Regions from separate parts of the Photobacterium japonica genome, predicted to be linked through region 1. Evidence: riboswitches for the same ligand, from Rfam matches in the RefSeq annotation. Region 1 holds a riboswitch; each other region holds the start of a gene.
The links. A riboswitch is a leader RNA that binds a small molecule or an ion and turns the genes downstream of it on or off. The one in region 1 is predicted to bind thiamine pyrophosphate.
Positions count from the first base shown of each region.

Region 1 (10,102 bases):
CTATGTCTATATTGGGCGGAGTGTGTGGCGGTTATTGCAGTCTTAGCCACAATCCAGGCAGGCTGGTAAAGCCGGTGGTCACACTGGCGACCTTGCCTTTCTCTATGATCACCACCGTGGGTACTGCCGTGAATCCCCACGCTTTCATGATATTACCTCGTTGATCATTGATCGTTGTAAAGCGGTAATCATGATGATCCAGATAGGCAGCTAACCGGCGATCATCGCCAGAGTTTAACGCCACAGTGATCACGCGATAGTCATCCGCCAACCAGTTAACGGCGGGACTCACAAAGCGGCATACAGAACACCATGATCCCCAGAAATACAGCATGACGGGTTCATCTTGGCTGAGAGCGGCTAAATCCATCTGCTCACCAAGTAACGTTTGCAGGTGTGGTGTTGGTAGCGTGTCCGTCGGCAGATTGCGACTGCGCCACATGTCCACCCCCATACTGACAACAGTCACCAATATCAGCATCCATACTGCTTCTTTCAACCAGCGTTTCCAACGGGGTGAAGAAGGGGGATTCGCACCCGTTTGTGCCGATGCGTGTTTATCTTGAGATGTCGTCATCAGCTTGCCTTACTGTGTGGCGGACTGTGCAGCTGATGATAGCGCATTGAGCACATCATCATTGGTCAGGATCACCGGTAGGGGGATGCCTTTCGGTGCTTTCGGACCATAGACGATATTAAACGGTACCCCGTAACGGCCATTTGAGCGTAGGTAGCCGGTGATGTAATCTGACGGTTTGGTCCAGTCACCACGCATAAGCACGATGTTGTCGCCGGCAAGTTGGCTGTGTACCGGATCTTGCAATAGCACACTGACTTTATTGACCTTACAGGTGATACACCAATCGGCCGTGACATCCACCACCACGGTTTTGCCTGCTTTCACATAGTCATCAATCGCTTCTACATCCAGCGGCTGCCATGCATGATCTTGCGGGAGTGGCGTTGACCAGTTATCGGCGGTCATGCTGCCCGCGATCAAACCACCACCGCTACCCAGTACCACCATGGCGAGTGCGAAGATCACCGGTTTACGGCCTTTCGTTTTGCCCAATCGCCATAGCAACACGGTTAGCATGAGTGCACCAATAATGGCTACCACAGGCGTGCTGAGGAAGTTGGTCATCAAGCTCAGTAACCACACGCTGGTCGCAAGCATCATGAAGCCAAACAGGGTTTTGACTTTGTCCATCCACCCCCCCGGCTTAGGCAGCATTTGTGCCAAGCGTGGGAAGAGGGCAATCACCAACCACGGCGCTGCCATACCGATGGCCAGCGCAGTGAAGATAGCGATCAAGGTCAGCATATCGGCGCCCAAGGCAAAGGCCACGGCGGTACCTAAGAATGGCGCGCTGCACGGCGTTGCCAGTAGGGTCGCGAACATGCCTTGCACAAAGTGACCGACGTAAGACTCATCCCCTTGGGTGGCCAACCAGGTATTGGTATTGCTCGACAGGCGGATCTCAAACAGCCCCAGCATGTTGGCCGCGAAAAGGGCGGTGATCACCACCATCGCACCAATGAAAAACGGACTCTGGAACTGAATGCCCCAGCCGAGCGCTTGCCCTGATACTTTCAGTGCGATCAGGAAGCCTGCCAGTAGCCAGAATGAAGTCACAATGCCAGCTGCCGACGACAAAAACTGCAAGCGAATTTGTTTTCGTGCCAACCCTTCTGCCGCAATCACGCTACTCAGTTTCATCCCCAAAACAGGAAGCACACAAGGCATGATATTCAGGATTAAGCCACCCAGCAGGGCAAAGCCGATGATTTCCCATAAGTTAGTGCTGCTATCTACGGGGATCGCAAGGGGTTGATGGCTGGCAACCGCCGTTTCTTCGACCGCAAAACCGTTATCACTGATGGTGATATTCAAGGTTTCATTGTTCAGTTTTGGTGTGCCAAACCAGCTGTTTACCGGCATTGTTGCGATCAGCGTGTTGCCATTAATGTCGACAGTCGGCTTTAAGAATGAAGCGTCTTTCACGTTCTGGGTGTCGCCATCGACAAACACATCCGGCTGCTGCCAGCCTAAGCTGTTGGTAGCAACCAGCGTGAGCTCACGACTTTTTTCATCCCAACTGGCGGCATCAATGGTGACGGACGGTTGCGCTTGTGGGACGTGGCTCATGCCTTGGTTGTACAAGTGCATGGCTTCTTCGTTATAACGTACCGCGTTCGGTTGGAAGTTTAGCGTGATCTCGTAGTCGGTCAGCACACAGATATTGGTACACGACGACATGGTTAATTTGCCGGACACAAAAACCGGCTTCTCCATGTCTTCAATGTGCAAAGTCATGGGGAAATTAATGTGGTGCTTATAGCCAAGGGTTTCTACGCCTAAGAACTCATAGCGTTTTGGCATCGGCCAATGCCAGTCGACATCGCTGACATTGCTGGACAATGCCCAATCAATCGAGGGGGCAACACCACCTTCGCCCGGGCTGCGCCAGTAGGTTTTCCAATCATCATTCAGTTGGACTTCAAGCAACCCTTCGACTGTTTTAGCGGCCGGATCGGTTTGCCCTGTGAGCATAAAGCGCACTTGAATAGGCGGGTGGTCTGGGTTATTTAACCACCCCGTAGAGGCGTTGTTTGCCCATGCATTTAACGACATGAACAGGCTCATGAATGCCATGATTAGCACAACGAAAGTACGGGTGGTTGAGACACGGCGAGCTTCGATGCGGCCGTGTGGATACAGGTGATTCACTGTGGTGACTCCAAAAATAAAAACGTTACAGAACGCGCTTACGCGATGGCCAGAATGGACTCAGCCGGTTTCATTCCCGGAAAACACAAAAAGTCAGGTGACGCCGCTGCGTCGGAATAATCGGTTCAGTGAGAACCGGTACCAGTAACCCTGCGCCGGCAAAGACAGCAAAGGTAAGGACGATAAACAGTAAATTGATGATGCCGTGTTCAAGTTGGGGCGAGTGCCACGGTAGCAGGTGGTCAGTCAGCGAACAGGCGTTGCTGATGTCGCTGTTGGCTATGCGGGTGAGGGCATCATTTTGTTGCGCTTCGGCGTGCAACGCGTCGATCTGCATGGCAAGAAACGCGACGATAGGGTTTGATTGTGCCAACGCCGGTGTATTGCCGGTGATAAAGGTCGCGTTAAGCGTATCAACCGCGTTGACGGTCGGTGATGCCGAGCAGGTCGTTGTTAGTCGTGTATTTTGACTGGTGCACACAAACATCGCCATGGCGATTAACCATAGGGCGTATTTGGCTCGTTGGCGGCGTGTGTCAGTGGCATACATGAAAAACGTTTTTAGACCTTACTTCAGTCAGCGTGTTGGGTATCAACAGGCTGAAAATAAACATGCTTGAACGAAATCAGACCGGCCGTAGCACGAAAAGTTTCCCTATCACCCTAAATTCCCTCAAGATGCGATCTTCAACGAAAGGGTATTGGGCGTTCACTTGAGTATGGGCTATTTTCGTTGTTTTTTTGCAGGGCTGCAAGGGTGAAAAAGCCACCTGCCGCTCAGTGCAGGTGGCTCCAGATTGCATGACGACGATGCCGTTTTTGCAATGCGCCTGTTTTTACGCAGACACGGTCGTGAAAATTAGCGCTTGTTACGCAAGTAACGCTTACGACGCTCTTCTTTTACGCGAATTTTTTCTTCGGCTTTGCGCTCGCTTTCTACAGCCACATCGATCAACTCTTGGGTGATCATTTCTGGGCGTTCCATCGTGATTTGACCCAGCGTACCGTTACGCAGTTCATTGATCAGAATTTCAGAGGCTTTGTGCAGATCCACGCGACCACCTGATTTCAGACAACCACGCTTGCGACCGATTTCTTCCATCATTTCGATTTCAGATTCTGGTAGCTCGTCAATGTCGTAACGGGCTTTCAAGCGCTCAGGGTAGGCTTGTGCCAAGTATTCAACGGTAAAGAAAGCCACATCGATGTAATCCATCGCGGTATCTTTCACTGCGCCCGTTGCGGCAAGGCGGAAACCACTGTGTGGGTTTTCCACTTTTGGCCACAAAATTCCAGGGGTATCAGACAGTACGATCCCGTTTTGCAGGTTAATACGCTGCTGCTGACGGGTAACGGCTGGCTGGTTACCGGTAATCGCCACTGAACGACCCGCAAGGGTGTTGATAATGGTCGATTTACCCACGTTCGGGATACCCATGATCATGGTGCGAATATGCTTGCCCATGTCTTCACGGTGTGGCGCCAATTTGCGGCACAGCTCAGTGATTTTATTCACTTCGTTAATGTTTTCAGTGGTGATGGCAATGGCTTTTACGCCTTGCTCTTTTTCAAGGTGATTGATCCACATCTCCGTCATTTCCGGATCCGCCAAGTCACGCTTGTTCAGCACTTTAACGACAGGCTTGTTGTTCTTTTCACGAAAGGTTTTGATCAGTGGGTTTTCGCTACTGAAAGGGATACGGGCATCAAGCACTTCAATGATCACATCGATCTTTGGAAGTACTTCCTCAATCTCTTTACGCGCTTTGTGCATGTGGCCCGGGAACCACTGGATGGTGTTACTCATAGGGAAGCTCTATTTTCTTTTCCGGCGTGCGAGCACCTTGGGTAAGCGCAACCGGTGGAATTCATGTCGGTTATTTGCAGCAGTCGCCTGCATCACCAACGATTACGGTTTGTGAGGAAGTGTAACGTACTTCTTGATATACATAAATCTTTTCACGCCGTTGCTGTGGAAGCGGCAGAAGGTAAACGGAGATGCGCGTATTTACTGTGCGTTAATGATAGCCAGCCACGTTAGCGAATCGGGTTGCCGTTGTCGTGCCTGTTCATGTGCGAGGGGGTCGGTCATCGTCCTTGTCTACATTTTCATGCCATTGCTTGATGCGGCCCTCTGCCGCCATATCATGGATGGCATCAATAAGGGCTTTGTCACGTTTTGCAAAATACAGGTCTTCTTCGGCTTTGCCGCGTAACTTCATGCGTTCTGAAAAGTCCATAACTCCTCCTTGCTGGCACTCAAAGGGCTTACTATAAGCGTAGACAAGCGGTATACCGTTTGAGAGTGAAATAGGTGACAGCTTGATCTTGGTCATCTTGTGATTACGTGAAGGGCATAGTAAGTTATGCACCCTTTTTTATATTGAGCTCTTATGATAATGATTTTCCGTTTAATGCAACGCTACTGGGTGGCAATTACCGTTTTAACACTGTTGGCTATCACGCTGTTATCCCTGTCGCCCATGCCCAGTTTGCCAACGGTGCCGGGAACGGATAAAACCCACCATTTTATTGCTTATGCGGCGTTAATGTTCCCAGCGGCGTTTGTCAGACCGCGATACTGGATCGCATTGGGTGGCGTGTTTTGGTTGTGGAGTGGGGCGATAGAGCTGATTCAACCGTATGTGAACCGTTATGGGGAGTGGTTAGACATGGCCGCGAATGGTGGCGGTATTGTGTGTGGCATTTCATTGGCGATGCTTGCCCGTTATGTGGTGAGTCATTTTACCAACACAAATGTTTCGAAAAGCATGTGAAAAAGTGTTTTGATACACATAATCAATACAATACAAGTTTGATATGTTGCTCTTTTATTAAATATTGTTACTATCGCAGCAGTGTAGTCGGGGAGCCTGATGGCTGAGATCGCTTTGCGAGACCCGTTGAACCTGATTCAGTTAACACTGGCGTAGGGAACTATCTGTCTTGCAGATGATGATCTTTCCTTTCTCATTATCCCTGTATGGGCTTGATATGTTCTAGAACGTCAGTTCAAGGGATTATCATGTCTATTTTATCGTACACTCCGCAACAACCTGTTGTCTCAACGCCGATTGTATTAACCATTGCCGGTTCAGACAGTGGCGGCGGTGCTGGCATTCAAGCTGATATTAAAGCGATTTCTGCGACGGGCGGTTATGCCTGCTCGGTCATTACGGCGATCACGGCACAAAATACGTTGGGCGTCTCTGCCATTTGTCCTATCCCGTTTGAACATGTGGAATTCCAGCTCGACGCGGTATTTTCCGATTTGAATGTGGTGGCGGTGAAAGTGGGTATGTTGGCTGATACCGATATCATCAAGGTCGTTGCCGCCAAAATTAAGCAATATCGTCCTGCCTATGTGGTGGTGGATCCTGTCATGGTGGCCACCAGCGGGGATCTGTTATTGGAAACCTCGGCCATCAGCACATTGAAGGCCGAATTGTTGCCATTGGCGGATGTGATCACCCCGAATCTGCCAGAAGCGGCGGCGCTGGTGGGTGGTCAGGTACCGGCTAACGAAGCGGACATGACGGCGATGATTGCTGACCTGCGTCAGTTAGGTGCCAAAGCGGTATTGCTAAAAGGTGGCCATCTTGAGCAAGACGAGAACAGTAACGATTTGCTGATTTTCGCCGATGCTGTGCAGCAACTGAGCGCAAAACGCGTACAAACCCGCAATACCCATGGCACAGGCTGTACCTTGTCGTCGGCGATCGCGTCTTATCTGGCACAAGGCAACGATTTATTACAAGCGGTGACGTTGGGCAAACAGTATATCTCACAGGCGATTTTGCATGCTGACGCGTTAGACATTGGTCAAGGTCATGGCCCTGTGCACCATTTCTTCCCTGGGCATAATGATGTCCGTTAACACGCCATGTGTGACGTCCATGAAGCCGTCACCGTTAGCGCCCCCTCGTGCGGTGACGGTGACGATTGAAGACGGCTATTTACGCTATCTCGACAGTGAAACGGCAACGTTGGCGGGGTTGAACATGCAGATCCCCGCTGGCCAATGGACCTGTTTATTGGGGCGCAGTGGGTGCGGGAAAAGCTCGCTGTTACGCTATTTAGCCGGGTTATTGGGTGACAACGTCGCGTGGAAGGGGCGTCTAACCACGACACCCGTGTCTGATCTGAACGGACACATCGCTTACATGGGTCAGCAAGATCTGTTAATGCCGTGGTTAACGGTACTGGATAACGTCATGTTGAGTACGCGATTTGGTGCGCCAGCATCGCATCGTTCCTCCGATTCCACCACCCATCATGCTGATCTCGCCAGTCACGCCAAAAATAAAGCCCTCACGCTATTAGCCAGTGTGGGCTTAGCCGACAAAGCGCATTATCGCCCTCAGCAACTTTCTGGCGGGATGCGTCAACGGGTGGCATTGGCGCGTACCTTGATGCAAGACAAACCCATGGTACTGATGGATGAGCCTTTTTCGGCGCTCGATGCCGTCACACGCCATAAATTGCAAAACCTCGCCTGCACGCTACTGAAAGGCAAAACCGTGGTGCTGATCACCCATGATCCGCAAGAAGCCCTGCGTCTGGCCGATGCGTTGTACATCCTGCAAGGGCAACCTGCTAGGGCGACGGCGCTTGAAGTGCCAGCGTCGACGACACCGCGTGACTACGATGCCGATTGCGCCCGCCTGCAGCAAGAGATCTTAACGCGCTTGGAGCAAGATGATGAATAACTTGACCCCATTAACGCCCGCATCCTCTGCTGTACAGTCGTCATCCTCCACAAAGGCGGCTGTTTCCGCGTCCCCGTTATCGCATCCTGTGGTGCGAGTGGCGATCAGTGCGGCGATCATCGTTGGTATCTGGCATGCCATTGTGGTGGTGTTTGCTATGCCGTCGTTCATTTTGCCGGCGCCGTTGGATGTGTTTGAACGCATGGTGCAGCGGCATGATGTGTTGTTGAAACACACTTGGGTAACCGCGCAAGAAATCCTGCTGGGTTTACTGCTGGGGTTATCCATGGGGTTGTTTTTTGCGTTGCAAATGCTGCTGTTCAAACCGCTAAAACGTTGGTTATTACCGTTATTGATCGCCAGTCAGGCTATTCCTGTGTTTGCTATCGCGCCGGTGCTGATGTTGTGGTTGGGTTACGGCATTGGATCGAAAGTGGTGATGGCCGCGTTGATCATTTTCTTCCCCGTGACGACCTGTTGCTATGACGGTTTACGCAATACCCCAACAGGGTACCTCGATTTAGTCAGCACCATGGGTGCCACGAAATGGCAACGGCTGCGTTATGTGCAGTTGCCAGCGGCATTGCCAACCTTGGCGTCGGGGATCCGTGTCGCAGTGGTGATCGCCCCGATCGGTGCAGTAGCCGGTGAATGGGTGGGGTCCAGTGAAGGGCTGGGCTACCTGATGCTCCAAGCCAATGCCCGCATGATGATTGATGAGATGTTTGCTGCGTTATTCATCCTTTCTGCATTATCGGTGTCGCTGTATTTCATCACAGACACACTGCTAAAACGCCTGATCCCTTGGCAAGCCGATTAACGCTGAGCGTCATAATTACCCTCTTACTACACCAGAATAAGGACACACAATGAAAAAGACAGGCATGCGATACGTCGCCTCGGCGGCTGCACTTCTTGTATCGCTCATGATGTCGGGTGCCGCGCTTGCGGATACCGCCGCTAAAACACAGCCGCTGACCTTGATGCTGGATTGGTTCGTGAACCCCAATCATGGCCCCATTGTGATTGCGAAAGAGAAAGGCTATTTCAACGCGAATGGCTTAGACGTCACCATTCAAGAGCCTGCTGACCCAAGCATGCCGCCTAAGCTGGTGGCGGCGAATAAACTGGATCTTGCCATTACTTACCAACCGAACTTAACCATTGATGTTGCGGCGGGTTTGCCGTTGGTGCGTGCGGCGACCTTAATCGCCACCCCGTTAAACACCCTGATGGTGTTGGAAGGCAAAGGCATCAACAGCATGGCCGATTTTAAAGGCAAGACAATCGGCATCGCGATTGCGGGCAATGAAGAAGCGACCATTGGCACCATGCTTAACAGCGGTGGTCTCAGCATGGATGACGTGAAAATCATCAACGTGGGCTGGGCGTTATCGTCATCGTTAGCCTCTGGCAAAGTGGATGCGATTTGGGGTGGTTTACGTAACTTTGAAACCAACCAATTGGCGTTAGAAGGCTACAAAGCGAAAGCCTTTTTCCCCGAAGAGCACGGTGTGCCAGCGTATGATGAACTGGTGTTTGTCGCCAATGCGAACACGTACGACAAAGCGGCGATTCAAGCGTTTAATCACGCCCTTGAGCAGGCCACCACATATATAGTGAATCACCCGGATGCGGCATGGAAAACCTTCGTTTCCTATGCCCCAGATACATTAGATAACGCACTTAACCACCGCGCATGGAAGGACACCTTGACCCGTTATGCCTTGCGTCCAGCGGCGGTGGATCTGAAACGTTACGATGACTATGCCGCGTTCATGCAGGCGCACAAGATCATTGAAACACTTCCGAAAGCGCAAGATTACGTGCCGTCTTTTCAATAACGAATACGAACGAATAAGGAACACAGTGCGATGAACCATCAAGATTTGATTGAAGCTTGCCAAAAAGATTGGACGGAATATACCCAGCATGCGTTTGTGCAACAGTTGGGGGCGGGGACGTTAGCCCAGCCGTGTTATTTGCATTACCTCAAGCAAGATTTTTTATTCCTAAAGCAGTATGCCCGCGCTTATGCGTTGGCGATTTATAAAGCGCGCACCTTAGCGGACATGCGTAAAGCCTTACCCAGTGTGCACGCGTTACTGGATTCAGAAATTGCTCACCATGTGACCTATTGTGAGCAATGGGGATTAACCGAAGCGGACATGGAAGCCGAAGCCGAGGATGTCGGCACCGTCGCTTATACCCGCTATGTATTGGATGCGGGCATGACAGGCGATATCGTCGATTTGTACACCGCGTTAGCGCCTTGTGCAATCGGCTATGCTGCCATTGGCCGTTTGTTGGCAGCTGCGCCGAGTACGGTGGTAGAAGGTAACCCGTATGCGAGTTGGGTTGCGTTGTACAGCGGCGATGAGTTCCAGCAAGGTGTCGCGAGAGGGACCGAACATCTTGATGGTTTATTACGCGATATTGAGTTAACTAGTCCGCGTGGCCAACATCTGGTCAGCGTTTTTAAAACCGCTACCCGCATGGAAGTGGCATTTTGGCAGCAAGGCTTAAATGCCCTGAAGGAAGGATAATCATGAGGATACAAGCTCATTCGCCTGCACAAACACAACTCATTTTTGATTCACTTCAGGCTGTGCGTAAGCAAAAGCCGTTGGTGGTGAATATCACCAATTATGTGGTGATGAAC
Region 1 is NZ_JAKJSN010000044.1:13,163-23,264, reverse strand. It holds gene L4C36_RS16750 (protein disulfide oxidoreductase) at 32-577, opposite strand; gene L4C36_RS16745 (protein-disulfide reductase DsbD family protein) at 587-2,656, opposite strand; gene L4C36_RS16740 (hypothetical protein) at 2,802-3,224, opposite strand; gene ylqF (ribosome biogenesis GTPase YlqF) at 3,591-4,538, opposite strand; gene L4C36_RS16730 (hypothetical protein) at 4,801-4,971, opposite strand; gene L4C36_RS16725 (VanZ family protein) at 5,125-5,508, shown strand; TPP riboswitch at 5,587-5,684, shown strand; gene thiD (bifunctional hydroxymethylpyrimidine kinase/phosphomethylpyrimidine kinase) at 5,757-6,608, shown strand; gene L4C36_RS16715 (ABC transporter ATP-binding protein) at 6,628-7,440, shown strand; gene L4C36_RS16710 (ABC transporter permease) at 7,433-8,260, shown strand; gene L4C36_RS16705 (ABC transporter substrate-binding protein) at 8,310-9,284, shown strand; gene L4C36_RS16700 (TenA family protein) at 9,315-9,986, shown strand; gene thiM (hydroxyethylthiazole kinase) at 9,989-10,102, shown strand, end outside.

Region 2 (10,102 bases), on a different contig from region 1:
GAGCTGCTCGGCATAGACTTTCAGGTGCGGCAAACTGGTGTCTGCTTTGATCGCCACATCCACCACCGGCTCGTTCCAATCCAACTCGCGCACCACGGGGGATTCAATCTCAGAAGGGAAATCATTGATCGCGTTGATCTGGGTCTGCACATCCACCAGCATGCGCGACACCACCTCACTGTTGGTGAGTTTTAAGATCAACGACGCCGATCCTTCCACCGCTTCACAACGGGTTTCGACGATATTGGCTAGCCCGTCCACGGCATCTTCCATTCGCATGCACAGGCTTTCTTCCACCTCTTGCGGCGAGGCGCCGGGGTAAACCACCGAGGCGGTGATATAAGGCGGGGCGAATTCAGGAAAGGTTTCCCGTTTGATTTTAGGCAATGATACTAAGCCAAACAGCAGTAAGCTCAGCATCAACAAATTGGCGGCGGTCGGATGGCGAGAGAAATAACGGATCATGGCAGCGACTCCTGCTTCTCTTCCGCGGGCGCCTTCGCCGCTGGGAGCACAGGCCGTCCGTTGCGTGTGACCGCGTGCAGCGCCATCCCCGCCACGGCAGGCAGCAGATCATTGAGCACCACGGCTTGACCATCGCGCAAATCCCCCGAAATCGCCACCTGCCCAGCACGGCGGAACAACACCGCCACTGGCACAATAACCAGCTCCTGCTCGGGTGATATCAGGTACACCGTGTTACCGTGCAAAGCGCGCTCCGGAATCACCCAATGGGTATTCGTTTGCCCTGTCAGGTGCGCTTGTACAAACATCCCATTCACCAGCGGTGGCGCCGATTCCGGTGACAGTTGGCGGTAGTTTTGCTGCACTTCTAAGATCACCCCGACGGTGGCCTGATTGGCATTCACCGTGTCACTGATACGGGTCACGCGTGCGGGCCAACGCTGCATAAAGTCACCACTGGAGAGCGCAATCGAGGCGGTGATATCGAGCTGATCAGCCCGGGGATAACCGTCGCTGTGGGCGGTATATTGGGTTAAGCTTGATGCCAGCACCTGCATATCATGCAGTGCAATTTGGGCGTCAATTTCCACCGCATCAATGCCGTGAGCCAGTACCATGGTTTGCTGACTATTGACCACCTGATCTTGTTCAATGTGCACACTGGAGATGCGCGCATCGATCGGCAAGGTGATCACCGTTTTCGCCAAGGCCCGCTTGGCTTCATCCACACGGGATTGATTCACATCTAACTGCGCCTGCGAGACGTTTTTCTCATTGGGCAGCACAATCAATTGGTTCTCAATGTTTTGTAACGTTTGCTGATTGGCCAGCATGGTTTGCTGCTCCAAATCGACCGCCGATTGCGACGCCAACCCTTTGCGTTTCAGCTCTTGCTTACGAGCGAGTTCTTTTTGGCTGAGCGCCAAACGGTGCTTTTCGATCTTGAGGGTGGTTCGCAGGTTTTTCTCTTCTTGCGTCCATTGGGCAAGCTGGGCACGACTGGCACTGACATCGGCTTGGGCCTGTGCGAGGCGCAATTCATAGTCGAGCGGGTCAATTTTCAACAAGACGGTGCCGGCATCCATCACCCGCCCTTTTTCTAAATCGGGATGGCGATACACCACCTTGCCCGTGACCTCAGCAATGGCTTGCCACTCGACCTTGGGAGCCACTCGTCCAAAACCGGCGGCTTGCGGCGCCAATGGCTGCGGTTGCAAAGTGATCACATCCACCGCACGTGCACGTTCCAATGCGGGCTTACTCGCGGGGGTCGGGCGTAATAAGATAGCCCCGACAAGGATCAGGATGCCCAGCAAGACAGCTGGCACAAATAAGCGTTTTCGGGGGGTTAGCATACTGATCACTCTTCCTTGGGTTTAGCCCGCGATGATTGAGACAACAGACGGTCGTTAATCCTATGTGTGAGTTTACCCCTGACAGGGTGATAAAAAACCGGATTAATTCCTCACCTTTTAATCACGTGATTCATTTTACTCTATACCAACTTCCTCCTCTGTGTTGCTCCTCCCTGCTTTATCCCCCCCCTCTCCGTACTTAAGGTACGGGTCTGACCAGTCACTTATTTTATTAACAATCAGACGAATAACCATAAAAGTAAAATAAACATGCAATTAACAGTTGACGATATAGCGTTCGATTTGATATTCATTTGTTAACCAACCAGTGGTTTTTTTCAACGCCTCTGTTTCAGTAAAACAACTCAACGGAACAACACAACGATGAAAACACGTTTCTCTCTTCTCTTAAGCCTCCTCCTTATCGTGACTTAAATCGCGCGGGTAGCTTATGAGTGGGAAACACCACTAAGACTTCAAAAAAACCCGCGCAAGCTGCGCGGGTTTTTTCATATTACAAAGCCGGCGCAAGCGGATGCGGACCACGCCATGATTGGCAGGCTAACGAAAGGATGTAGCAATGAAAGATCAGGTCATAATTTTCGATACCACGCTACGAGACGGGGAGCAGGCACTGTCAGCCAGCCTGACGGTAAAAGAAAAACTGCAGATTGCTTACGCCCTTGAGCGCCTCGGGGTTGACGTGATTGAAGCAGGTTTCCCGGTGTCTTCGCCAGGGGATTTCGAATCGGTACAAACCATTGCTAAGCACGTTAAAGACAGCCGCGTGTGCGCCCTGTCCCGTGCCGTTGCCAAAGACATTGATGTCGCCGCTGAATCACTGAAAGTGGCAGATGCCTTCCGTATCCATACCTTTATTTCCACCTCGACCATTCACGTGCAAGACAAGCTGCGCCGCAGCTACGACGACGTGATCGAGATGGGTGTTGCCGCCGTCAAACGCGCCCGTAACTACACTGACGATGTCGAGTTCTCGTGTGAAGATGCGGGCCGTACCCCGATCGACAACCTGTGCCGCATGGTGGAAGCTGCGATCAAGGCCGGTGCCCGCACCATCAATATTCCCGACACCGTGGGCTACACCCTGCCCAATGAATTTGGCGGCATCATCGCCCAGCTGTTTAACCGCGTACCGAATATCGACCAAGCCATTATTTCGGTCCATTGCCATGACGATCTGGGCATGTCGGTGGCCAACTCCATGGCCGCTGTCCAAGCCGGCGCCCGTCAGGTCGAAGGTACCATCAACGGTATCGGTGAGCGCGCAGGCAACTGTTCGCTGGAAGAGATCGCCATGATCATCAAAACCCGCGCCGAATTTCTTGGGGTACACACTAACCTCAAGCATGATGAAATTCACCGCACCAGCAAGATGGTCAGCCAACTGTGCAATATGCCGATTCAGGCCAACAAAGCCATTGTCGGTGCCAATGCGTTCAGCCACTCGTCCGGCATTCATCAAGACGGCATGCTGAAGAACAAAAACACTTACGAAATCATGACACCGGCCTCTATTGGCCTGAAAAATCAGGTGCTGAACCTGACGTCACGCTCTGGCCGTGCCGCCGTGAAAAGCCACATGGACAGCCTGGGCTACACCGATAAAGAGTACGATCTGGACACCCTGTACAGCGACTTCCTGAAACTGGCGGATCGCAAAGGCCAGGTGTTTGATTACGATCTCGAAGCGCTGATGCACTTTGCCAACCTGCGCGAAGAAGACGACTTCTTTAAGCTGAACTACCTCAGCGTGCAATCTGGCACGGTCATGGCCACCACCACCATCAAGCTACAGTGTGGTGACGAAGAGAAATGTGAAGCCGCTGTCGGTAACGGCCCCGTCGATGCGCTGTACCAGTGTATTTATCGCCTGACGGGCTATGACATTGTGCTGGATAAATTCGATCTCACCGCCAAAGGTGAAGGGGAAGATGGCCTCGGCCAGGCCGACATCATTGCCAACTATAAAGGCCGCAAGTACCACGGTACCGGTCTGGCTACCGACATTGTCGAAGCCTCTGGCCAAGCCCTGCTTCACGTGATCAACAGTATTCATCGCGCCGATCAAATTGCAGAAATTAAACAGAAATCCCAAATGGAGACAGTATAACCATGGCAGGTACATATAACATCGCCGTTCTACCGGGGGACGGTATCGGTCCCGAAGTGATGCAGCAAGCCCACAAAGTGCTCGACGCGGTACAAGAAAAATTTGGCTTTACGCTGGCGTGTCACGAGTTTGATGTCGGCGGTATTGCAATCGACAACCACGGCTGCCCACTCCCTGAAGCCACCATGGCAGGCTGTGAAGCCTCGGATGCGATTTTGTTTGGCTCTGTCGGTGGCCCGAAGTGGGAACACCTGCCACCGAACGATCAACCGGAACGTGGGGCGCTACTGCCTTTGCGTAAGCACTTCCAACTGTTCTGCAACCTGCGTCCGGCACAGATCCACAGCGGCCTTGAAGCCTTCTCTCCGCTGCGTGCAGACATTTCTGAACGTGGCTTTGACATCGTGGTTGTGCGTGAACTGACGGGCGGCATTTACTTTGGCTTGCCAAAAGGCCGTGAAGGAGAAGGCGCCCAAGAGAAAGCCTTCGACACCGAGGTGTACCACCGTTTTGAGATTGAACGCATCGCCCGCATCGCGTTTGAATCAGCCATGCTGCGCAAGAAAAACGTCTACTCGATCGATAAAGCCAACGTCCTACAAAGCTCCATTCTATGGCGTGAAGTGGTCGAAGCGGTCGCCAAAGACTACCCAGAAGTGACGCTAAACCACATGTACATCGACAACGCGACCATGCAGCTGATCAAAGATCCGTCGCAGTTCGACGTGATGCTGTGCTCGAACATTTTCGGCGACATTATCTCGGATGAGTGCGCCATGATCACCGGCTCGATGGGCATGTTGCCGTCTGCCAGCCTGAACCAAGACAAGTTCGGCATGTACGAACCGGCCGGTGGCTCAGCGCCGGATATCGCGGGTAAAAACATTGCAAACCCGGTGGCACAAATTCTGTCGGCAGCACTGATGCTGCGTTACAGCTTGGGCGAAGAGCCTGCAGCACGCGCCATTGAGCAGGCAGTGTCACAAGCGTTGGAGGCCGGCGAACTGACCGCGGATCTGGCCGGTGGCCGTCCGGCCCTCACCACCAGCGAAATGGGTGACAAAATCGCCCAGTACATCCGCCAAGCCTAACCGCCGCAAGGAGCAATGAGACATGTCGAATAATAAAGCGCCCAAGACGCTGTATGAAAAAGTCTACGATGCCCACGTGGCGGTGGCAGCCGAAGGGGAAACCCCGATCCTGTACATCGATCGTCACTTGGTGCATGAAGTCACCTCGCCGCAAGCCTTTGATGGCCTGCGAGAAAAAGGCCGTCCGGTGCGGCAGGTGAACAAAACCTTTGCCACCATGGATCACAACGTCTCAACCCAGACCAAAGACATTAATGCGTCGGGCGAAATGGCACGGATCCAAATGGAAACACTGGCCAAAAACTGTGAAGAGTTTGGCGTCACCCTGTACGATCTTAACCACCCGTATCAGGGCATTGTGCACGTGATGGGGCCAGAACTGGGGATCACCCTGCCGGGCATGACGATTGTGTGTGGGGATTCTCACACCGCCACGCACGGCGCCTTTGGCTCGCTGGCCTTTGGGATCGGCACTTCAGAAGTCGAACACGTGCTAGCGACCCAAACCCTGAAACAAGCCCGCGCCAAGACCATGAAGATCGAAGTCAACGGCAAAGTCGCTGACGGCATTACCGCCAAAGACATCGTACTGGCGATCATCGGCAAAACCACCGCCGCTGGTGGGACCGGTTATGTGGTCGAATTCTGTGGGGAAGCCATCACCGATCTGTCGATGGAAGGCCGCATGACCGTGTGTAACATGGCCATCGAACTGGGGGCCAAAGCCGGTTTGATCGCCCCGGATCAGACCACCTATGACTACATCCAAGACCGTAAATTCTCCCCGCAAGGTGACGATTTTGATGCGGCAGTGGCGTACTGGGATACCCTGAAAACTGACGAGGATGCGCAGTTTGATCACGTGGTGACACTGGATGCCAAAGACATCAAACCACAAGTAACATGGGGCACGAACCCCGGCCAAGTTATTGCAGTCGATCAACCGATCCCATCCCCGAGTGATTTCAGCGATCCGGTTGAGCAAGCCTCTGCCGTGAAAGCACTGGCTTACATGGGGCTGGAAGCAGGCAAAACCCTGGCCGATTTCCGCATTGATAAAGTGTTTATCGGTTCGTGCACCAACTCACGCATCGAAGACATGCGTGCTGCTGCTGCGATTGCCAAAGGCCGTAAAGTGGCCGCCAATGTGCAAGCTTTGGTGGTACCGGGATCGGAGCAAGTGAAAGCACAGGCTGAAAAAGAAGGGCTGGATACGATCTTTATCGAGGCCGGTTTTGAATGGCGCCTGCCGGGCTGCTCCATGTGTCTGGCGATGAACAACGATCGCTTGGGACCGCATGAGCGTTGTGCGTCCACCAGTAACCGTAACTTTGAAGGCCGTCAGGGCCGTGATGGTCGCACCCACTTGGTGAGCCCGGCCATGGCCGCTGCTGCCGCGTGTGCGGGCCACTTCGTTGATATCCGTGAACTTGAACCTGCGGCAACGCCGGCCTAACAGAAGGAACGCACAATGACAGGATTCCAACAGCATACTGGCTTGGTCGTCCCACTGGACGCCGCCAATGTCGATACCGATGCCATTATTCCCAAGCAGTTTCTGCAAAAAGTCACCCGCACCGGGTTTGGCAAACATCTGTTTCATGACTGGCGCTTCTTGGATGATGCCGGTCAGCAGCCGAACCCCGCGTTCATCATGAATGCGCCGCGCTATCAGGGTGCGAGCATTTTGCTCGCCCGTGAAAACTTTGGCTGTGGATCATCCCGTGAACACGCCCCGTGGGCATTGGCAGATTACGGTATTCAGGTCATGATCGCGCCGAGCTTTGCCGATATTTTTTACGGCAACAGCATCAATAACCAAATGGTGCCGGTACGCCTGACTGAGCAGGAAGTGGATGAACTGTTCCAGTATGTGGACGCGAACGAAGGCGCAACCATCACGGTGGATTTAGAAGCGATGACGGTCACCTCCAATGGCAAAGTATATACGTTCGAGATCGACGCCTTCCGTCGTCACTGCTTGCTTAACGGTCTGGATAACATCGGTCTGACGCTGCAACATGAAGCGAAAATCGCGGATTATGAGCGCAATATCCCCGCATTTTTAGCCTAACCTCGATTCACAAAACGCGCCTCAGCCAGATAACATCATGGGCTGCGGCGCATTTTTTATCCTCCCGAAAGCTTTTCTCTTCTTTGCCGGTCTGATGTCTTAACCCTATATAGGCTCATCAGCCCACTTTTCAAGGAGATCGCCATGCGTTTGATCTTGCTCGTCAGCTTGTTACTCATCCCCTCGCTATCGTGGGCTGCGCCCAAGGCCGACCTCTGGCCATATTGGCAGGCGACCCAAGCCAACAGTACGCAGACCGTCGATCATCAACGCTGGCAACAGTTGCTGGATCGTTACTTGGTCGTCGCGCCCTCACAAACCCGCTTTCGCTATAGTGCCGTCACCGACAACGATCAGTACGCACTGGGCCGCTACCTGCGCGATCTGGCTGCTATCGATCCGCGCCAACTCAATCGCCGTGAGCAGTTTGCCTATTGGGTGAACCTGTACAACGCGCAGACTGTGAAGCTGATCCTCGCTCATTATCCGGTGTCGTCTATCACCAAGATCGGCGGCTTTTTCAGCTTCGGTCCGTGGGATGACGACGTCGTGACCATCAACGGCAAACCACTTTCCCTCAATGATATCGAACACCGGATCTTGCGCCCTATCTGGCGTGATCCGCGTATTCACTACGCAGTCAATTGTGCCAGCCTCGGCTGTCCTGATTTGCTGCCGCGCGCCTTTACCGCCAATAACACCGACACCTTGTTAGAGCAGGCTGCCAAGCGCTTCATTAATAGTGACAAAGGCGTCAAGATAGACAGCGATCGCGTCCAGTTATCCTCCATTTATGACTGGTACGGGAGTGACTTTGGCACGCAAGCGCAGCTGCAACAGCACCTCAACCGCTACCGTACCGGGACGCCTGTCACCTTACAACATGTCCGTTACGACTATGACTGGCGACTCAATGCTGCCCAATAAGTGATTGTCTTCCTTGCTGAGCACTAGCCACGCCAGCATCCCCCTATTACAATATGCTCGTTCTCATTGGGGAGCCCGAACACAAAAAAGGGCTGAGATTGCACCGCAAAACCCACTGAACCTGATCCAGTTAGCACTGGCGTAGGAATTGAGACCGAGTCATGCACTTTCTGCCCAGATCAGACACATTCGACTGACAGGCAGATCTCAACCCTGTGCCCTCTTATTTATCTCGTTTGCCGGATGCAAACGTAGCAGGAGCACACCGTGAAAAAAGCCCTTTCCCTTTTTGCTGTCTCATTGACGAGCGCGATCGCCACCAGCCCAGCATGGGCCGCAGAAAATGCCAACGCGAACAGCGATAACACGCTGACCGTGTACACCTACAGCTCATTCGCCTCTGACTGGGGACCGGGACCGGCGATTGAAAAAGCCTTTGAAGCGCAGTGTGATTGCGATTTGCAATTCATCGCACTGGATGATGGGGTATCCATTTTGAACCGCGTGCGTCTGGAAGGCAAAAATTCAAAAGCCGATGTGCTATTAGGACTGGATAACAACCTGATCAGCGAAGCGAAAAAAACCGGCCTGCTGGCCGAACACACCGTGGATACCCGTCAAGTCACCATCCCGAATGGCTGGACAGACACCACGTTCGTGCCGTATGACTTTGGCTATTTTGCTTTTGTGTATGACAGCAGCAAACTGACTAACCCACCGAAAAGCTTGGATGAACTCGTCAAGCGCGATGATCTCAACATCCTATATCAAGATCCTCGCACATCCACGCCCGGCCAAGGCTTAATGCTGTGGATGAAGTCCGTCTATGGCGATAAGGCCGCAGACGCGTGGCAACAACTGGCGAAGAAAACCGTCACCGTCACCAAGGGCTGGTCGGAAGCCTACAACATGTTCCTGAAAGGCGAAGCGGACATGGTGCTGTCTTACACCACGTCACCGGCTTATCACCGGATCGCAGAGAAAGACGCGAAATACAAAGCCGCGAATTTCAGCGAAGGGCATTACCTGCAAGTGGAAGTGGCCGCCAAGCTGAAAAGCAGTGATAACCCGGTACTGGCGGATCAGTTCATGGCCTTCATTTTGACGCCGGCATTCCAAGACCAAATCCCAACGGGCAACTGGATGTATCCGGTGATCAAGCAAACGCTACCCGAAGGCTTTGAACAATTAACCCTGCCAAGCAAGGCACTGGAATTTAACGCCGATGAGGTCGCGAAACAGCGCCGCAGTTGGATCCGAGAATGGCAATATGCGCTGACTCAGTAACTCATCCCGATAGTAGGCACTTACCTTGCATTCCCGCCACACCGCTTTATTGCCCGGCCTGTTTAGCGCCGGGCTCATTATCGCCATCGTGATCTGCGCCTTAGGGGCGTTAATCGTTGAAGCGAACACACTCGATATCCTGCCGTTATGGCAGGATCCGTATTTACGCCATGTAACGGGCTTTTCCTTTACTCAAGCCCTACTTTCGACACTGCTAAGTGTCGTGCCGGCGATCCCTGTCGCCTATGCACTGTCACGCCGCCAATTTCCCGGAAAAGCCCTGCTTTTGCGGGTATTTGCCATGACGCTGGTGCTGCCGGTGCTGGTCGCGGTATTCGGTCTGTTGGCCATCTATGGCAATAACGGTTTACTGATGCATGGCCTACATGCGTTAGGCTGGCAACCGGATGTGTCCCTGTACGGATTGCAAGGCATTTTGCTCGCTCATGTATTTTTGAACCTGCCGTTAGCGACACGCCTGTTGTACCAAAGTCTGGACAGCATTCCGCACGAACAACATCAACTCGCGACCCATTTGGGGCTATCCAGTGGGCAGCAGTTCATGTTTGTCGCCTGGCCGCGTTTGCGCCAGCAATTACCCCATGTAATTGGCTTGGTGTTCATGCTGTGTTTCACCAGTTTTGCCGTCATCATGGCACTGGGTGGCGGCCCCCAAGCCACCACCATTGAGCTGGCGATTTACCAAGCCTTACGTTACGACTTTGATTTAGCCGGCGGGGCGATACTGGCACTGTGGCAAATGGTGCTGTGT
Region 2 is NZ_JAKJSN010000015.1:80,673-90,774, forward strand. It holds gene L4C36_RS06655 (efflux RND transporter permease subunit) at 1-465, opposite strand, end outside; gene L4C36_RS06660 (efflux RND transporter periplasmic adaptor subunit) at 462-1,820, opposite strand; gene leuA (2-isopropylmalate synthase) at 2,401-3,951, shown strand; gene leuB (3-isopropylmalate dehydrogenase) at 3,954-5,042, shown strand; gene leuC (3-isopropylmalate dehydratase large subunit) at 5,065-6,498, shown strand; gene leuD (3-isopropylmalate dehydratase small subunit) at 6,514-7,116, shown strand; gene L4C36_RS06685 (DUF547 domain-containing protein) at 7,261-8,043, shown strand; TPP riboswitch at 8,101-8,208, shown strand; gene thiB (thiamine ABC transporter substrate binding subunit) at 8,311-9,330, shown strand; gene thiP (thiamine/thiamine pyrophosphate ABC transporter permease ThiP) at 9,356-10,102, shown strand, end outside.
Region 2: another riboswitch for thiamine pyrophosphate. It lies ahead of thiB (thiamine ABC transporter substrate binding subunit); the one in region 1 lies ahead of thiD (bifunctional hydroxymethylpyrimidine kinase/phosphomethylpyrimidine kinase).

Region 3 (10,102 bases), on a different contig from region 1:
CACATCAGGCCACAGTGGATAAATCCAGCCCGTTCCATTGCTGTTGCTACGCTGTAAACAGGATTTCACTGCCCACCAATTGCAGCCACTGAGCAAACACGCTAACGTAGTACGATCAGCCTGAACAGTTAAGCCTTTTCATGCGGCTACACAGCGGCCTTTACGGGAACGGTTAACTCTTCAGGCTGGCATCCATGCCGTCACAGGGACGGTGACAAGTGAAAGGAATAAAGCACATGCAAACCAATATCGCACAACGCGTAGCGCAGATCCGCCAGTGGTTGACTGACAACCAGCTGGATGCCCTACTGATCCCCCACGAAGATGAATACCTCGGGGAGTACATTCCCGACCATAACGAGCGCCTGCACTGGGCGACCGGCTTTACCGGCTCAGCGGGTATGGCGGTGATCGCGCGCGACAGTGCCGCCATGTTTGTTGATGGCCGCTACGTGGTACAAGTGCGCAAGCAAGTCCCGGGCGACATCTACGAATACCGCCACCTGATTGATGAGCCGCCAATGCAATGGGCCTTGGATCACCTGCCAGCGGGCAGCAAAGTGGCCATTGATGCCCGCCTGCACAGCAGCGCATGGCTGACCCGCCACACCGCCATGGTGGCCAGTGAACTGGAGCTGGTCTGCATTGACGACAACCCTATCGAGTTATTCTGGCATGACCGCCCTGCTGCGACGCTGTCAAATGCCAAACTGATGGGGCTGGATTTTGTCGGCCAAAGCAGTGCGGATAAACGCCAGCAAATCGCTGCGAACGTCACCAAGCAAAAGGCCGATGCCGCGCTACTGACTCAGCTCGACAGCATTGCCTGGCTATTGAACGTGCGTGGCAGCGATGTCCCAAGCCTGCCTGTACTGCTGTCGACGGCCATCATCCATGCCGATGCCAGCGTCGATTTCTTTATCGATCCTGCTCGCCTGCCCGCAGAGTTTACCAACCATGTCGGTGACGGCGTACGCGTCCAAGCCCCTGAAGCCTTGGAAGCGGCCCTGCAGCAATTAGGCGGCAAAGCGGTGTTGGTCGATCCGGCCACCAGCAATGCGTGGGCCAGTCAGGTTCTGCGTGCAGCCAACGCCACATTGATTGAAGCAGCCGATCCTTGCTTGCTACCAAAAGCGGCGAAGAACGCCACTGAAATCGCGGGCATGATAGCCTGTCACGTACGTGATGGCGTGGCGGTATCAAAATTCCTCGCTTGGGTTGATCGCCAAGTGGCACAAGGCAACCTGCTTGATGAAGGCACCTTGTCCGATCAACTGTGGCAATTCCGTACGCTCGACAGCAGCTGTACCGATGTCAGCTTTGATACTATCTCCGCGGCAGGCGGCAACGCCGCGATGTGTCACTACAACCACCTGAACCAACCGACACCAAGCGTGTTGGAAATGGACAATGTTTACTTGGTGGATTCAGGCGGCCAGTACCCAGACGGCACCACCGATATCACCCGTACTATCGCGATCGGCACGCCGGGGGATGAGGTGAAGCAGACCTTTACCTTGGTGTTAAAAGGCCACATTGGTTTGGCGTCAGCTCGCTTCCCTGCGGGAACCACTGGCTCACAGTTGGATGCCTTAGCGCGTCAACATCTGTGGGCATACGGGTTTGATTACGACCACGGCACTGGCCACGGCGTCGGCCACTTCTTGAGTGTGCATGAAGGCCCGCAGCGTATCGCCAAGGTATACAACCCAACGGCACTGCTACCAGGCATGGTCTTGTCTAACGAGCCGGGTTACTACCGCGCTGACGCGTTCGGCATTCGTATCGAAAACCTGGAGTTGGTGGTCGAGATTGAAACCGCGGGCGACAGACATGTCATGGGCTTTGAATCACTGACCCGTGCGCCGATTGATCGTCGCTTGGTGGACGTCGCCTTGATGACAGACAGCGAACTGGCTTGGTTGAACCGCTACCATGAGACAGTCTTTGCGGCGATCAGCCCAGCCCTTGAAGGCGACGACTTGGGATGGCTTGAACAAGCGACCGCACCGCTAAGCCGCTAAGCCGCTCATCCAAGAGCAGTAAATCAGCAAGCCACATAGAAACAGAGTAAAACAAAACGCCCGTCTTGCACGGGCGTTTTTCTTTATGCTGACTTCGTTACTCAGGCAGTTATCCCGAATAAGCGTGATGCCAATCCTTCCACACCACTTCAAACCCGTGCTGCTTGACCGCTTCCGCCACCTTGGCCACAGAGCGTTCATCACTGATCGCAAATTGCTCCAGCTCTGGCTCGCCATCCGCGTACCCGCCTGGCTGGGTTTTCGATCCTGCCGACATAGACGTGATCCCCAAAGGCAACACGTTATCGCGAAAGTGCGCGGATTCACGGGTCGATAATGACAACTCCACTTCCGGATTCAGTAACCGAAAGGCACAAATCAGCTGCACCAATTGAGGGTCTGTCATGATGGATTTCGGCTGCAACCCCCCTTCACACGGGCGCAAACGCGGAAATGAAATGGAATAACGGGTCTGCCAGTAAGTGCGTTCCAGATACGCCAAGTGCGCCGCGACAAAGAAGCAATCCGTGCGCCACTCATCCAGTCCAATCAAGGCACCAATACCGATTTTATCGATCCCCGCACGGGCCAAGCGATCCGGCGTGTCCAACCGATAGTGGAAATCCATCTTATTGCCCCGCAGATGATGCTCCGCATACGTCGAGGCATGGTAGGTTTCCTGATAAACCATCACGGCATCTAACCCGAGGGTTTTCAGCTCAGCGTATTCGGCCTGATCCAGCGGTTGCACTTCCATCGCCAAATAACTGAACTGCGATTTAATCGCGGGCAAGGCCTCACGGAAATAGTCCATCCCGACTTTGCGCTCATGTTCTCCGGTCACCAGCAAGATGTTGTCAAACTGCATCGCTTTGATCGCCGCGCATTCGCGCTCAATCTCGGCCACATTCAATGTACGTCGCTTAATCCGGTTCTCCATGGAAAATCCGCAATAGGTACACGCATTGGCACACAGGTTCGACAAATAGAGCGGGACATAAAAAGACATGGTATGACCGAACCGTTTGCGGGTCAGGGCCGCTGACTGCTGCGCCATTTGCTCAAGGTAAGGTTCCGCCGCTGGTGAGATCAGGGCTTTGAAATCCTCCAAGTCGCGCTTGGGCTTGCGCAGGGCCCGCTCCACATCCGCCGCTGTCTTGCTGTAGATAGACAGGCGAATATCGTCCCACTCCAGCCGCTGCCACACATCGACAAAACTCATCGCACGCTCCTTTATGCTGGCTGATCCAAAAAGGCCGTTAAGGGACTGGAAGCGATGGCTTGATTCACCGTCCCTGCCAGCCCAGCCTCATACGCCATGCGCCCGCCTTCCACTGCCAACTTAAACGCTCGCCCCATCACAATTGGATCGGCAGCTGCAGCAATCGCCGTGTTTACCAAGACGGCATCAGCGCCCATTTCCATCGCTTCTGCCGCATGGGACGGCGCCCCGATACCGGCATCCACAATCACCGGCACCCGCGCCTGATCGATGATGATTTCGAGAAAATCACGCGATGCCAGCCCTTTGTTGGTGCCAATCGGCGCGCCCAGAGGCATCACGGCCGCACAGCCGACTTCTTCTAGCCGCTTACACAACACCGGGTCGGCATGGCAATATGGCAAGACAATGAAGCCTTCGCGCACCAGCATCTCAGCCGCTTTCAGGGTTTCTATCGGATCGGGCATCAGGTATTTCGGATCCGGGTGAATTTCCAACTTCAACCAGTTGGTGCCCAATGCCGCACGAGCCAACTTGGCAGCAAACACCGCCTCTTGGGCATTCTTCGCCCCAGACGTATTGGGCAGCAGGTTCACCCCCGCTTCGATTAAGGGGGCGAGAATGTCATCGTCCCGCTTGTCGATATCCACACGCTTGAGCGCCATAGTGACCAATTCAGAGCCCGAAGCGATAATCGATGACGCCATGGTATGGCGGTTCGCGTACTTCCCTGTGCCTGTGAATAGGCGTGAAGAGAAGGTTTTATCTGCAATCGTTAACATCTCATCCTCCTGCAATCGCTTGAAACAGGGCAATACGATCCCCGTCACTCAAGGCCGTTGTCTCCCACACCGGACGCGAGACAATCTCTTCATTCACCGCGATGGCCGTGGCCTGTAGCGGCATCCCTAAATGTTCCAGCAACGCCGTGATGCTGAGCCCTTCCGGTACCGCCACGGCTTTATCATTAACCTTTAACGTAATTGTCGACATCAACATTGCTCTCTTTTGACACGGACGGGCCACACACCGGGCACGACGTATCTTGCGTGAAATGAAAAGATTGCCAGTGCAGGGTCAGGCCATCAAAGTGTTGGAGACGGGAGAAGCTCCCCTCTCCCGCGCCAGTCAGCAGTTTGAGGGTTTCCAACGCTTGCAGGGTACCGATATTGCCCACGACGGGGCCGATGATCCCACCGGTACTGCAGTTTTGCGGGGTGTCTTGCGCCTGATCCGCCAACGGAAACACACAGTGGTAACATGGCCCGTGACCGTGGCGAAAATCAAACGCCATTAACTGCCCTTGCCACTGGATCGCGGCCCCCGAAATCAAGGGAGTATGCGTCGCATAACACGCACGGTTCACCGCATGACGGGTTGCCAGGTTATCCGAACAATCAAGCACCACATCGGCCTGTGCCACTTCCATGGCTAAACGTTCAGCGGCCAAACGGGCATTCACCGCACGTACTCGCACGAGCGGATTGAGCGCCCGCAATTGTGCGGCGGCTTGCTCGGCTTTCGGCAAGCCCACATCGGTTTCCCGATAAAGTACCTGACGCGGCAAGTTAGAAGCCTCAAGGTGATCATCATCAGCAATCACCAATTGACCCACACCAGCGCCAGCCAAATACAACGCAGCTGCCGAACCTAAACCGCCGGCTCCCACAATCAACACGTTGGCCTGTGTGAGATTGACCTGTCCTTGCTCGCCGACCTCCGGCAACATGATCTGTCGGCTGTAACGTAAGAACGCCTGATCACTGAGCATGGTCGGGAACTCCTTTATGCTCGCGCACCAACACCTGCTGAAATGCAGCGACCGCGAGTGCCGGATCGTCGGCTTGGGTAATGGCGCGTACCACAGCAACACTGCTAACACCGGTGCGCCACACTTTCTCAACGCGTGACAAATCAATCCCGCCTATCGCCACGGTGGGGAACGCGTCGCCGATCAGTTTATGGTACAGCGCCAAGCGGTTGAGCCCTTGCGGCTTGGACGGCATGGTTTTGGTGGTCGTTGGAAAGATATGGCCCAGCGCGATGTAGCTCGGCGAGAATTCGGCCGCACGCAGAATTTCATAGTAACCGTGCGTTGAGAGGCCTAAACGCAGACCCGCAGCCGCAATCGCGGCGAGATCGGCGGTGGTCAAATCTTCCTGTCCCAAATGCACCCCGTACGCGCCATGATCGATCGCCAGTTGCCAGTAATCATTCACAAACACTTGTGCCTGATGCGAGGAGCCCGCAGCCACAATACGGGCAATTTGCGACGATAACGCCGGAGCGAGGGGATCTTTGATCCGCAGTTGGGTAGTCATGACACCGCATGTCAGCAACTGCTCCACCCATTCTGCCGAATCGACCACGGGATACAGCGCTAACTTGGAGCGATCCACAGGAGCAAAAGCCGCCACAGCCACTTCGGTATACTGCCAGCCCAACGCATCAACCTCGGCGTGATTCGCCGTTAACGGACGCGGAAACAAACGGCGATCCACTGGCCATGTACCGCCAGCGTCACCGTCTGTCTCAAACACATACCGACGCGCATAAGCGCGCGCCAAGGTCACCGCATCCTCTAAGGGATAGTCCAATGCTAAGGCGGCCAACAACATAGCGCGCTGAGCATCACTGCCGCCAGTATGATGGCAATACACCGCACGCGCTTCACCGTCGTGGTGCCACACATCAACACAGCCGCTGTCGGTCGGCAAGCCACACACCACAAGGTGCGATGAGATGGCAACTTGCTGCTGGATCTCGGCCAATGTCGGGTACGGGGCCAGCCATTGGTCACGCACCACGTAAACATATCGTCCATCCTCGTTATTGACGGGCTGTGTCGCGTCAAACGCCACACTGAAACGACGCCCGTCCACATCCATGTCTACCACTGCCGATTCACTCCATGCCAGATGCACCGGCTCGCCCAGCTGATAATGATCAGCGGCAGCCAATAATGGCTCAAGGTGCATCAACAACGGCGTCAGGTGATCGGGTAAACAGATGGTGTTCATTAGCTATCCTCTTTAGCAGGGTGATAAAGCTCACTGCCTCGGGCTTTGAATGTCTCCGACATCTGCTGCATACCAGCCTGCTGAATCGCCACCGCCGAATCGTCCATCACCTCAATAGCTACCGCTTTGGCGGCTTGTTGATCCAAATCTTTGGCGTATTCACGCACTTCCTGCGAAATTTTCATCGAACAGAATTTCGGTCCACACATCGAGCAAAAGTGAGCGATTTTGCCCGACTCTTGCGGCAGGGTTTCATCATGGTAAGCACGTGCCGTTTCAGGATCTAAACCGAGGTTAAACTGATCTTCCCAGCGGAATTCAAAGCGCGCTTTCGATAACGCATTGTCACGCACCTGCGCGCCGGGATGACCTTTGGCTAAGTCTGCCGCATGGGCACACAGCTTGTACGTGATAAGCCCTACTTTGACGTCTTCTTTATTCGGTAGGCCTAAATGTTCTTTCGGGGTGACATAACACAGCATGGCACAGCCGTACCAACCAATCATCGCTGCGCCAATCCCGGACGTAATGTGGTCATAACCCGGTGCAATGTCTGTAGTCAGAGGGCCGAGGGTATAGAAAGGAGCTTCATGGCAGTGCTTGAGTTGCTCTTCCATGTTTTCTTTGATCATGTGCATGGGGACATGACCGGGGCCTTCAATCATCACCTGCACATCATATTCCCAGGCGATCTTGGTCAGCTCACCCAAGGTACGCAACTCACTGAACTGGGCTTCATCATTGGCATCAGCCACCGAACCGGGACGCAGGCCATCGCCCAGTGACAGGGAGATATCGTATTGGGCACAGATCTCACAGATCTCGCGGAAGTGCTCATACAGGAAGCTTTCTTTATGGTGAGCTAAACACCACTTAGCCATGATGGAACCGCCTCGTGACACAATACCGGTCACTCGCTTGGCGGTCATGGGGACATAACGCAACAACACACCAGCATGGATGGTGAAGTAATCCACCCCTTGCTCGGCTTGTTCAAGCAACGTGTCGCGAAACACGTCCCAATTGAGGTTCTCTGCTACCCCATTCACTTTTTCCAGCGCCTGATACATGGGCACGGTCCCAATAGGCACAGGGCTGTTACGAATGATCCATTCACGGGTTTCATGAATATTACGGCCGGTCGATAAATCCATCACGGTGTCGCCCCCCCATCGGGTCGACCACACCAATTTTTCGACTTCTTCTTCAATAGAAGAACTGACCGAAGAATTGCCAATGTTGGCGTTCACTTTCACGAGGAAGTTGCGACCGATGATCATCGGCTCAGATTCAGGGTGATTGATGTTGGCAGGAATAATGGCGCGTCCTTCAGCGACTTCCTGACGCACAAATTCGGGGGTGATTTCGGCCGGTAAGTTAGCACCAAATGCCATGCCTGGGTGCTGTTGGTTTAACACCTCATCACGGTATTTGGCACGCCCCATGTTTTCTCGAATCGCGATGTATTCCATCTCGGGGGTGATCACCCCTTTACGGGCATAGTGTAGCTGGGTGACATTGGTGCCAGGTTTGGCACGGCGAATACGGGCTTGTTCACTAAAACGAAGATCATCCAGCGTAGTATCTGATAGGCGCTCTTTGGAGTAGGCCGAACTTTGTTCATCGAGCAATTCGGTGTCACTGCGCGATGTGATCCACGCTTCACGGATTTGAGGTAACCCGGTGTAAATATCAATCTCGTGGTTAGGATCGGTATAGAAACCAGAGGTGTCGTACACCCGCACGGGTTCATTCGGCTCTAGAATGGGATCATCTTTCGTGCCACCGACCAGACTGTCGGCTAAGCAGATTTCACGCATCGGCACTTGAATATCATCGCGGCTACCCGTGACATACACTTTATGCGAATTGGGGTAAGGTTGAATCGTCAATGATTCAATAAATTGTTTCGCTTCCAGTCTCGCTTGTTTGCGATTCGACATAGCAATTTCCTGTTAATCCATTTGGGAAAGTTGCTTGACGGATGGGTGCGTAAACAAGAGGCTACACGTAGGGGTATAGCATCATCTGATCCTGCAGTCAGGCTTTATAAGGTATGAGGCAACATATAAGCACATGACAAAAAAGATAATTTTCTCTTGTTCCCTTCGCAGGTATTAGCCTGATCAGGTTCTACGGATCCCGCAATGCGGTCTCAGCCCATGGGCACTCCGACAAGTTGAGCATTGAGTATAAATTAGCCATTTATCATCATCAACCCGAAACGGAGATTTCACCGACTATCATCCACAAACCCTACTGCATTCTCATTTTATCTCATTACTGGCAGACCAGCACATCGCCACGAATATGCTGCGATAAGGTATGGCCGACATCCCCTAACCAATGCACGCCGGACTTACGGCAACCGATGATCACCAAACTCGCTTCCAACGTCTCCGTCAACGCGATCAAATGCTTGATTACATCACCATTCGCGAGATGGATACCCGTCACGTGATAGGGGGACTGCGCTGACAATGCCATCAGTTGCTGCTGGCGCTTATGTTCAAGGCTCTCATGAGCGGCATCCAATTCAAGTTCGGCATCTGCAAAACTCACATTTCCCATGCCCGGCTCGACAAAGGCGACATGCAGCTCGGCGTTATTTTGCTCTGCGACCACCGCAGCTTTCACTACCAAGCGATGAGCTTCATTATCGTCAGGGTTAACCGCCACTAAAATTGTGGGATACAGCGCCATGATTCTCTCCTTTAATCTCAACAATGTGCGAAATGCCATGCTATACCTAATTGTCAGCCTACACCCTTGTGGGTACGGCGATATACAACTCAATCAATGATTGCAAAAATACCGCAGCCGGAAGGTGATAGTGACCGTCATAACATGGTATTAGTATGGCATTCTTTACTTATCGAATGAGATCCCAATGAACCAGTTCATTTTTCTGGGACTAATCGCCCTTGGTGGAGCGTTTGGTGCTTGCTCCCGCTACCTCATTTCTGAATTCTGTGTATCCTTGTTTGGGCGTGGCTTTCCGTACGGCACACTCGTTGTGAACGTGGTGGGATCGCTGATTATGGGACTGATGATGTCGGCCCTTAATCAAGGCATGATTGGGGCGGTACCTTCCCGCCCGTTAATCGGACTCGGTTTTCTTGGCGCACTCACTACCTTCTCAACCTTTTCCATGGACAACGTCATTCTGATGCAGCAAGGGGATTTCATCAAAGCTGGCCTGAACATCTTACTCAACGTCACACTGAGTATTACCGCCTGCTTTATTGGTTATCAGTTGATGCTGAAAAGCTAACCTATAACGTCATACACCCTTACCGCAGAAACAAAAAAGCTCTCGTTGCAAAACGAAAGCTTTTTTATTAGAACATCGAAAATTATAAATCCCAGAAACGAGCAAGGCCCTGATCTTTCGATCAGGGCCTTAAATGTGGCAGGGGTGGAGAGATTCGAACTCCCAACACGCGGATTTGGAATCCGCTGCTCTGCCAATTGGAGCTACACCCCTAGTGCATGTAAATATACTACTGATCCACACTCAAACTGCAAATACATTTTCTTGTACTCACTCACAGTATCCGTAAAAAATCACACTACATGACGTTTCTCACTTTTTACAGAGTATGCAAGTACTCGGTATCGATAGATCTACAACTCTGCCAGTTAAGTGTAAAAAACGAAAAAGGCGCTAGCATTTCTGCTAGCGCCTTGAATGTGGTAAGGGGTAGAGAGATTCGAACGCCCACACGCGCTGATCGTTGGTATGGCGGAATCCGCGGCTCTGCCAATGACAGAAATATTCACCACCACAAAACACTAGACGTAAAAAAGCCCCAGCATTTCTGCTGAGGCTTTAA
Region 3 is NZ_JAKJSN010000007.1:269-10,370, reverse strand. It holds gene L4C36_RS00525 (aminopeptidase P family protein) at 237-2,024, shown strand; gene thiH (2-iminoacetate synthase ThiH) at 2,134-3,246, opposite strand; gene L4C36_RS00515 (thiazole synthase) at 3,258-4,028, opposite strand; gene thiS (sulfur carrier protein ThiS) at 4,030-4,239, opposite strand; gene L4C36_RS00505 (HesA/MoeB/ThiF family protein) at 4,214-5,017, opposite strand; gene thiE (thiamine phosphate synthase) at 5,007-6,266, opposite strand; gene thiC (phosphomethylpyrimidine synthase ThiC) at 6,266-8,209, opposite strand; TPP riboswitch at 8,353-8,450, opposite strand; gene L4C36_RS00490 (universal stress protein) at 8,547-8,969, opposite strand; gene crcB (fluoride efflux transporter CrcB) at 9,157-9,540, shown strand; tRNA gene L4C36_RS00480 (tRNA-Trp) at 9,677-9,753, opposite strand.
Region 3: another riboswitch for thiamine pyrophosphate. It lies ahead of thiC (phosphomethylpyrimidine synthase ThiC); the one in region 1 lies ahead of thiD (bifunctional hydroxymethylpyrimidine kinase/phosphomethylpyrimidine kinase).